Regions from separate parts of the Sporomusa sp. GT1 genome, predicted to be linked through region 1. Evidence: riboswitches for the same ligand, from Rfam matches in the RefSeq annotation. Region 1 holds a riboswitch; the other holds the start of a gene.
What was found. A riboswitch is a leader RNA that binds a small molecule or an ion and turns the genes downstream of it on or off. The one in region 1 is predicted to bind FMN.
Positions count from the first base shown of each region.

Region 1 (4,423 bases):
GTGCCAGTTTTGGCAGTATTCCAGCGTATTTCTTTCCACCTATACGGAAAGCGCGGCAAGAAGGATTCATTTGGCGGAAAAACTTCGTCAGTTGCCCTTATCCTTTTTTGGCAAAAGAGATTTGGCGGATTTAACGAATACCATTATGGGGGATTGCGCGGCATTGGAACATGCCTTTTCCCATGCTGTTCCCCAATTGTTTGGGGCTATGCTTTCCACACTTGTCATTACCATTGGCCTCTTGTATATGGATTGGCGTATGGGACTTGCCGTATTATGGGTTATCCCGGCAGCCTTTCTGATGATTATTGGTTCAAAATATCTGCAGAACCGGGCCGAGCTTAAGCATTATCAAGCCAAAAGAATTTGTGCCGATGGTATTCAGGAATGCCTTGAAACCATCCAGGATATCAAGGCCTGCAACATGAAAGAACGGTATCTGGAAGGCTTGGACAAAAAACTGGATGCCGCAGAACAGGCGCATATTCATTCAGAACTGACACTGGGCGCTTTTGTGACCAGTGCGCAGGCGGTGCTCAGGCTTGGCCTGGCTTCGGTAATATTGGTAGGAAGTGAATTATTAATTACAGGAAAAACCGATTTGCTGACATACCTGATTTTTTTGATTACGGCATCAAGATTGTACAATCCTTTGTCCGAAACCTTGGCAAATGTCGCTGAAATTTTTATGGCGGAAATTCCTATTGCCAGAATGCAGGAAATGGCAGCACAGCCTGTGCAATGTGGTGAAAAAGATTATCGACTGAATGGCTATGACATCGAATTTGACCATGTTTCATTTGCTTACAATACCGCTGAACCGGTTTTAAAGGATGTTTCCTTCGTTGCCAGACAAGGCGAAGTGACAGCTCTGGTAGGTCCCTCCGGCGGCGGCAAGAGTACTGCTGCCAAACTGGCGGCACGTTTCTGGGATGCAACTTCCGGTACGGTTAGGCTTGGCGGCCGGGATATAACGACAATCGATCCGGAGGCTTTGCTGAAACATTATGCGATTGTCTTTCAGGATGTCACCTTATTTAATGACACTGTCATGGAAAATATCCGCCTGGGAAAACGTGATGCAACAGATGAAGAAGTAACAGCAGCAGCAAGGCTGGCTATGTGTGATGAGTTTGTATCCCGTCTGCCGCTGGGGTATCATACGGTCATTGGCGAGAATGGTTCCGTATTGTCAGGCGGCGAACGCCAGCGTATTTCTATCGCCAGGGCAATTCTCAAAGATGCGCCCATCATCTTATTGGATGAAGCCACCGCTTCGTTGGACGTGGAAAATGAAACAAAGATTCAGGCGGCTTTGGCAGAGCTCATTAAAAATAAAACGGTTTTGATCATTGCCCATCGTATGAGAACCATCGCCAATGCCGACAAGATCGTTGTTCTGTCTGACGGCTATGTCGCCCAGCAAGGCCAACCAGATGCTTTGCTAAAACAAGACGGCTTATATCGTAATATGGTTATGATTCAAACGCAAAATATGGCTTGGTCATTATAAAAGATATACCGGCCAAGGCAAGGAAACAGCCCCAAGAAGGCGAAGCGGAATACGCGTCCGCAAGGATGCGGAGCGGGCCTTCAGAAAAAATAAAAGAGACATGTCAGCAACATGTCTCCTAATTCTATAAATAAATCTTTCCTGCCGAAATCAGCCAGTATGCTGTTTGCTTTGATAAGCAATAATATCGCTTATCGCAACCACTGGCATATTGCGTTTCCCGGCAAATGCCACGATTTCAGGCAGCCTTGCCATTGTACCATCGGCATTTGTTAGTTCACATAATACACCATAAGGTTTTAAACCGGCCATTCTCATCAAATCTACGTTAGCTTCTGTGTGACCCGGTCTTTCCAGTACACCTCCGCGCTTGGCCCGCAAGGGGAAAATATGTCCGGGACGCCGTAGCGCCTCAGGTCTTACAGGGTCAGTAATCGCTGCTTTTACAGTAGTTACACGGTCTGCAGCGGAAACACCGGTAGTAACTCCGTTTGCCGCTTCAATGGAGACAGTAAATGGAGTTTCAAAGCTGCTTGTGTTCACTTCCACCATCATCGGTAAATCTAAGGCCTGAACTCTTTCTTCCGGTAAACATAAACACACAATCCCGCTGCCTTCACGGATTAGCAAGGCCATTTGCTCATTCGTCAAAGACTCGGCGGCAAAAAAGATATCCCCTTCGTTTTCCCGGTCTTCATCATCGGTGACTAAAACCCCTCGCCCGCTGCGCAAGGCATCAAGCGCAGCCTCTACCCTTTCGAATTCATCACCAAATTGAGCTAACAAATTTTGATTCACAGTATCTCCTCCTAATTTCTAGTCGGACTTACTTGAATCAGGGCATACCAGACAGACAACGGCTCCCATCCATGCTAAATTGCAGATTTTATTCATGAGAAAACTAGTTGACTGCCTATCCTCTTTCATCCGGACTATACCGTCGGCACTGGCTTTTACCAGTTCTGCTGTCCTCTTTATATGTAAAGAGCGCTCGCGGGCTCATCAGTATCCTGATACACCGCCGGTGGGGAATTGCGCCCCGCCCTGAGAATAAGTCGCTATACCCAAGTATACTTGCACATCTATTTTTGTCAACTTTTTCTTATTCTTTTTTTCATTAGGTACCTAACTATTCTTTTGTTGACATGTTTCACTAACAAGAAGCAAAATGAACGTCCCCATGCTTCGTGCGGATTACATTTGACAGAAACCGCTATGTATTGTAATGTTAATTTATAAAATGTAATGAGCAGGTGATGAACATCCGGCGTACCAGATGTCATAAAATCAGGGCATAAGTATGACTGGAAAAGAGTAGATAAAATCAATTCTATAGGTTAAGAACTAACTGCTTTGACAGTTTAGTTTTTGTGCCTAATGTTTGATTTTATTTTACTCTTAACTTTTCTTCACCTTAGGAGATGAGCCGTAGAATAAAATCTACGGCTTTTTATTTTGCCCAATTATAAGGAGAAAACAATTATGTTCAACAGCATTAGCAGGGTTTTAGAAAAACCCCCTCTTTATACCAAATCAGAAGTTGCATTTTGGAATGATGAGCACATTTCCAAACAAATGCTCAAAGCTCACCTTGACCCAGAATTTGAAGGCGCAAGCAGAAAATTAACGTTTATAGACAAATCAGCTGCGTGGATAAAAGAAATTGTACCACCTTCAAATTTCCCGTTACTGCTTGACATGGGCTGCGGTCCTGGCATATATGCTGAAAGGTTAGCAACAGCGGGCTATCAAGTAACCGGGATTGATTTTTCAAAGCGGTCAATAGATTATGCGCAAAACTCGGCACTTGAGCAGGGTTTAGACATTACGTATCTTTATCAAAACTATTTGCATATGGATTTGAACAAGGTTTTTGATTTTACAATAATGATATATTGCGATTATGGCGCATTGTCAACAACGGACAGACAAATTGCTATGCAAAAGGTATTTAATCATCTACGACCTGGTGGGAAGTTCTTGCTGGATGTATTTTCAGCAGCTAAGTACAACCATTTTCAAGAAAAGAAAACATGGGAAATTTGCCATAACGGCGGTTTTTGGCGCGAAGATAAATACGTTGCCTTAAATGGGTGCTATAAATATTCTAACAATGTTACATTGGAGCAAATTTCTATTATTTCTAATAGAGAGACAGCCACTTACTATTTGTGGAATAGTTATTTTACAAAAGAAGCGTTGATTAAGGAGGCAAATGACGCAGGCTTTAAGGTATGCAAAGTATTTGGTGATGTTACGGGCAGCTCTTATCAGGAAGATAATTTTACTATTGCCATACTGTTAGAAAAATAAATTTGCTGTAAATTTGTTTTTTCATAATGTCACCCCGAAGCAAGCAGCAGCACAGATCATCGCGGTCGCAGCGCCTCTGCCGTAAGGTGAGCTTCATAGGTTAATATCCCGCTCAGCAGCATTAATACCAGATAGCCTATTCCCATCTTAAACCGAAATCCTGGATTGGTGTGGTAATAGGCGTCATTCCGGTGCTTCCAGAACTCCCAGGCGCGATGAACTGCGGCGAGCAACACCAGAAATAAGATGGGGCTAAAAGTAAACCAAATAAGAACTACAATCAAGGGAATCCCCAAAAACCAGATATAGGGAGACACGGCCCCGGCAATCCGTCCGCCATCAAGCGGCGAGGCCGGGATAAGATTAAACAGGGTGAGGAAGTAACCGGTAAAAGCCAGAGAAAACAACAGCGGTGACTGAAATACATAGGCAGCCGCATGCACCAGCACGGTAGCTAAAAAGCCAAATACAGGACCGCCATAGGCAATGATACTCTCTGTCGCTGCATCTTTCGGCTGTTCCTTAAGGCCAATCAGCGCTCCTAAAAACGGGATAAAGACAGGTGCGGTTACCGGGATATTCTGCCTTTTGGCGGCA
Region 1 covers NZ_BMBX01000002.1:267,612-272,034, reverse strand. The annotation lists gene GT1_RS04830 (ABC transporter ATP-binding protein) at 1-1,513, shown strand, start outside; gene ribB (3,4-dihydroxy-2-butanone-4-phosphate synthase) at 1,664-2,311, opposite strand; FMN riboswitch at 2,425-2,569, opposite strand; gene GT1_RS04820 (class I SAM-dependent methyltransferase) at 2,996-3,826, shown strand; gene GT1_RS04815 (site-2 protease family protein) at 3,883-4,423, opposite strand, start outside.

Region 2 (4,423 bases), on a different contig from region 1:
ATCAAGGCAGCGTGTTTCCGCACACGCCTGAATTTGCTGAATTAGGAGGCCTCATGTGCTCAACGGTATTGTAGTAAAAGCCTATAACAGTTACTACTATATACAATCAGGCAGCAAAATTGTCAGTTGCAATCTGCGCGGCCGGTTTAAAAAAGAACGGTTTTCGCTCACAGTAGGTGATGAAGTAACCTATACCATGACCGGACCGGACAAGGGCGTTATTGAGGAAATTTTACCCCGGCGCAGTATCTTAAAACGCCCGCTGGTTGCCAATATTGATCAGGTGGTATTGACTTTTGCGGCCGTTAATCCTGATATTAATCCAGCTTTAGTTGACAGATTTTTAGTTGTTGCCGAGTATTCGGAGCTGGACATAATTATCTGCATCAATAAGACCGATTTAGCTGATCTTGATGCTGTGTCACAACTTGCCGGACGCTATGAGCAAATTGGTTATAAAGTACTCACCGCCGCTGCCAAAGCGGGTACAGGTATTGATACGCTGCGCTCACTTCTTTATAATAAGATTTCCGTCTTTGCCGGTCCTTCAGGAGCAGGCAAATCAACGCTGCTTAACGCTATCCAGCCAGGTCTTGAGCTAACTACCGGCGAAGTCAGTCACAAAATCGGCCGTGGTAAACATACCACCCGGTTTGCCGAGCTGCTGCCGCTGGCAGGCGGAGGTTTTGTCGTAGATACTCCGGGGTTTAGCTTTACAGAGTTTAATGACATGGAAGCAGCCCATCTCATGGATTATTTTCCTGAAATCGCAGCAGTTGCTCCAGCATGTAAATTCAATACCTGTCTCCATTACAAAGAGCCGCAGTGTGCTGTTAAGCAAGCGGCAGCAGACGGAAGAATTCATGCAGACCGCTATCAGTCCTATCTTGAGATACTGACTGAAATTAGAGAAAACAAGAAGGGATACTAAATGACGAAGACAATCAAGATTGCTCCATCCATACTATCGGCCGATTTTTCCCGGTTGGCTGATGAAATAACTAAAATTGAGCAGGCAGGTGCCGACTGGGTACACATTGATGTAATGGATGGGCATTTTGTTCCCAATCTGACTTTTGGGCCACCAGTTGTTGCTGCCATTCGCAAAGTTACCCCATTACCGTTTGATGTTCACTTAATGGTTAATAATCCGCAAGACCTGATTGAGCCATTCGCCAGAGCAGGAGCCGATATTATTACCGTTCACGCCGAAACAGCCCCCCATTTGCACCGGCTGATTCAAACCATTAAAGAACTGGGAAAAAAGGCAGGCGTTTCACTAAATCCGTCAACACCCTTGTCGTTAGTGGAAGAAGTGCTTGCCGATGTCGATATGCTGCTGATTATGAGTGTTAATCCCGGATTTGGCGGACAAAAGTTCATACCCAGCGCAGTGGATAAAATCGCCCGGTTAAAAAGTATGCTTGATGAACGAAATCTTATCGTCGATATTGAAGTTGACGGCGGTATCAATGCCGCTACCGCCCGCCAGGTAATAGCTGCCGGTGCCAACATTCTGGTTGCCGGTTCTGCGGTTTACGGTGCACCCGACATACCGCAAGCAATTAATGCGATTCGCGGGACTTGATTATATTGTCGTTTAATGGTAACATATATAGTAGCTAGAGTCATTATGGTCAAAACTGTATAATGAGCCTTTGGGGCAAGGTGAAAAAGAGAAATCTTTTAATTCCTGACCGGCGGTATAGCCCGCGAGCCGTTTTACGGCTGATTCGGTGAAATTCCGGAGCCGACAGTATAGTCTGGATGGTAAAAGGCGTAATTTAAGCCAATCGGCATTTTCAATTTGCCGATATAAACTGTTGATAGCCCCAAAGCGTATCAACAGTTTTTTTATGTACTGGAGGGCTTCTATGGATCAATATTATATGCGTCAAGCATTGACTATTGCACAGTATGCGGCAGGCAGAACCAGCCCCAATCCGCTGGTAGGCGCCGTTATTGTAAAAGACGGCCGGATCGTCGGTCAAGGCTGGCATCGTCAGGCCGGTACACCCCATGCGGAAATTCATGCTTTGTCCCAGGCTGGCGAACTGGCCAAAGAGGCAACAGTATATGTAACGCTTGAACCGTGTTCGCATCATGGACGCACCGGTCCTTGCGCCGATGCGTTAATTCAAGCGGCAGTTAAGAAAGTAGTCGTCGCTATGCCTGACCCAAACCCGCTGGTAGCCGGCAACGGCCTTAAACGCCTCAGAGCAGCCGGAATTGAAGTGATTGAAGGCGTACTTGCCGCCGAAGCAGCCAAGCTTAATGAAGTATTTATTAAATGGGTATCTACGGGAATGCCTTTTGGTGTTCTCAAAACCGCCATGTCGCTTGATGGCAAAATTGCTGCTCACACTGGTCATTCCAAATGGATAACCGGTGCAGCAGCCAGGGAATATGTTCATACACTCAGGGACACCCATGACGGAATACTGGTAGGTATTGGCACTGTGCTGGCCGATAACCCGGAGTTAACCACCCGCTTGCCGGAAAACGGCAAAAATCCGGTAAGGATTATTGTGGACAGTATGGCATGTACGCCACTAACCGCTAAAGTAGTGACAGACAGACAAGCAGCTACCATTATTGCCGCCAGCGCCCAAGCGCCGGCAGAGCGGGTAGCTGCGCTGCGCAGCCGGGGGGTAGAGGTGCTCCTGCTGGAAAAAATACCGCAGGGCGTTAATTTACAGCAGCTTTTTAAGCTGCTGGCAGAACGCCGTATTACCAGTATCCTGGTGGAAGGCGGCGCAACCATTAATGCGTCGGTTTTGGCTGCCAATCTTATTGATAAAGTACACTGCTTTATCGCTCCTAAAATAATTGGCGGCAAAACAGCGCCAACTCCGGTGGGTGGTACGGGCGCAGACGCTGTGGACCAGTGCATTATGCTTGAAGATATTGCGACCCGGTCAATAGGTGCTGATTTATTACTAAGCGGCTATATAACCGGACGGGAGGGACGAGATGTTTACCGGACTTGTGGAAGAATTGGGGAAAGTTAAAAATATTGCCAGAGGTGCTAAATCAGTCCGCCTGACGGTTTCCGGGCACAAAGTCCTGGAAGATGTTAAGCTGGGTGACAGTATTGCGGTGAACGGCACCTGCCTGACAGTTGTCGATTTCAGCCGTGATTGGTTTACCGCCGATGTCATGCCAGAAACCGTCGACCGCACTGCTCTGGCAGGACTCAAGCCGGGTGACACTGTCAACCTGGAACGTACGCTCCGTGTGGGAGACAGGCTGGGTGGCCATATTGTCAGCGGTCATATCGACGGGGTAGGAACTATTTTAGCCAAAGAACAAAATGATAATGCCGTAATCGTTCGCATTGGCGCCGGCCCGGAAGTAATGCGTTACATTATTCAAAAAGGCTCGATTGCTATCGATGGTACCAGCCTGACAGTTGTGGACTTTGGCCCTGACTGGTTCACCGTATCGCTTATCCCGCACACTGCCACCATGACCACAGTAGGCCTTAAAGCGACAGGCCAGCCTGTTAATCTGGAAGCAGATATTATCGGTAAATATGTTGAAAAGCTTTTGGGCTTCAGCCAGGCTGCCCAACCGGCTGAAAAGATTACCCTGGGATTTTTAGAGCAGCATGGTTTTACACTATAATAATGTTTTATTATACATAAACTGAGGAAACGGAGGCCTTTATTATGAAATTCAACACCATTGAAGAAGCGATTGAAGATTATAAGGCTGGAAAAATTGTTGTGGTGGTTGACGACGAAGACCGGGAGAACGAAGGAGATCTCCTAATGGCGGCTGAGAAAGCAACACCGGAGGCCATCAACTTTATGGCTACCTACGGGCGCGGCCTAATCTGCATGCCAATTATCGGCAGCAGGCTGGATGAACTGGATATCGGCCCAATGGTAGTCGAAAATACCGATAATCATTGCACTGCTTTTACCGTATCCATTGATGCCAAAACAACAACTACCGGTATATCTGCACATGAACGGGCCATGACTGTTCAAGCTGTGCTTGACCGGCAAACAGTGGCAAGCGACCTTAGACGTCCCGGACATATTTTTCCGCTGCGTTACTGCGATGGCGGCGTACTAAGACGGGCCGGCCATACGGAAGCAGCGGTTGACTTAGCCAAACTTGCCGGAATGTATCCCGCCGGCGTTATCTGCGAAATTATGAATGAAGACGGCACCATGTCCCGGACGCCTGAACTGATGGATTTTGTTAAAAAACACGGTCTCAAGCTTATTACCATCGCCGACCTGATTAAATATCGCAAAAAGCATGAACGCTTTATCATCAAAGCAGCCGAAACCAAACTGCCAACCCAATATGGTGAATTTAAACTTATTGCCTACGAAAGCCAGCTTGACAACCAATGCCACGTTGCTTTGGTAAAAGGTGATGTAGCCAATCAACCGAACGTTTTAGTCCG
Region 2 covers NZ_BMBX01000003.1:236,910-241,332, forward strand. The annotation lists gene rsgA (ribosome small subunit-dependent GTPase A) at 56-931, shown strand; gene rpe (ribulose-phosphate 3-epimerase) at 932-1,588, shown strand; FMN riboswitch at 1,651-1,783, shown strand; gene ribD (bifunctional diaminohydroxyphosphoribosylaminopyrimidine deaminase/5-amino-6-(5-phosphoribosylamino)uracil reductase RibD) at 1,875-3,011, shown strand; gene GT1_RS06755 (riboflavin synthase) at 2,974-3,627, shown strand; gene GT1_RS06760 (bifunctional 3,4-dihydroxy-2-butanone-4-phosphate synthase/GTP cyclohydrolase II) at 3,672-4,423, shown strand, end outside.
Region 2: linked by a shared signal. The riboswitch ahead of ribD (bifunctional diaminohydroxyphosphoribosylaminopyrimidine deaminase/5-amino-6-(5-phosphoribosylamino)uracil reductase RibD) and the one ahead of ribB (3,4-dihydroxy-2-butanone-4-phosphate synthase) in region 1 are both predicted to bind FMN.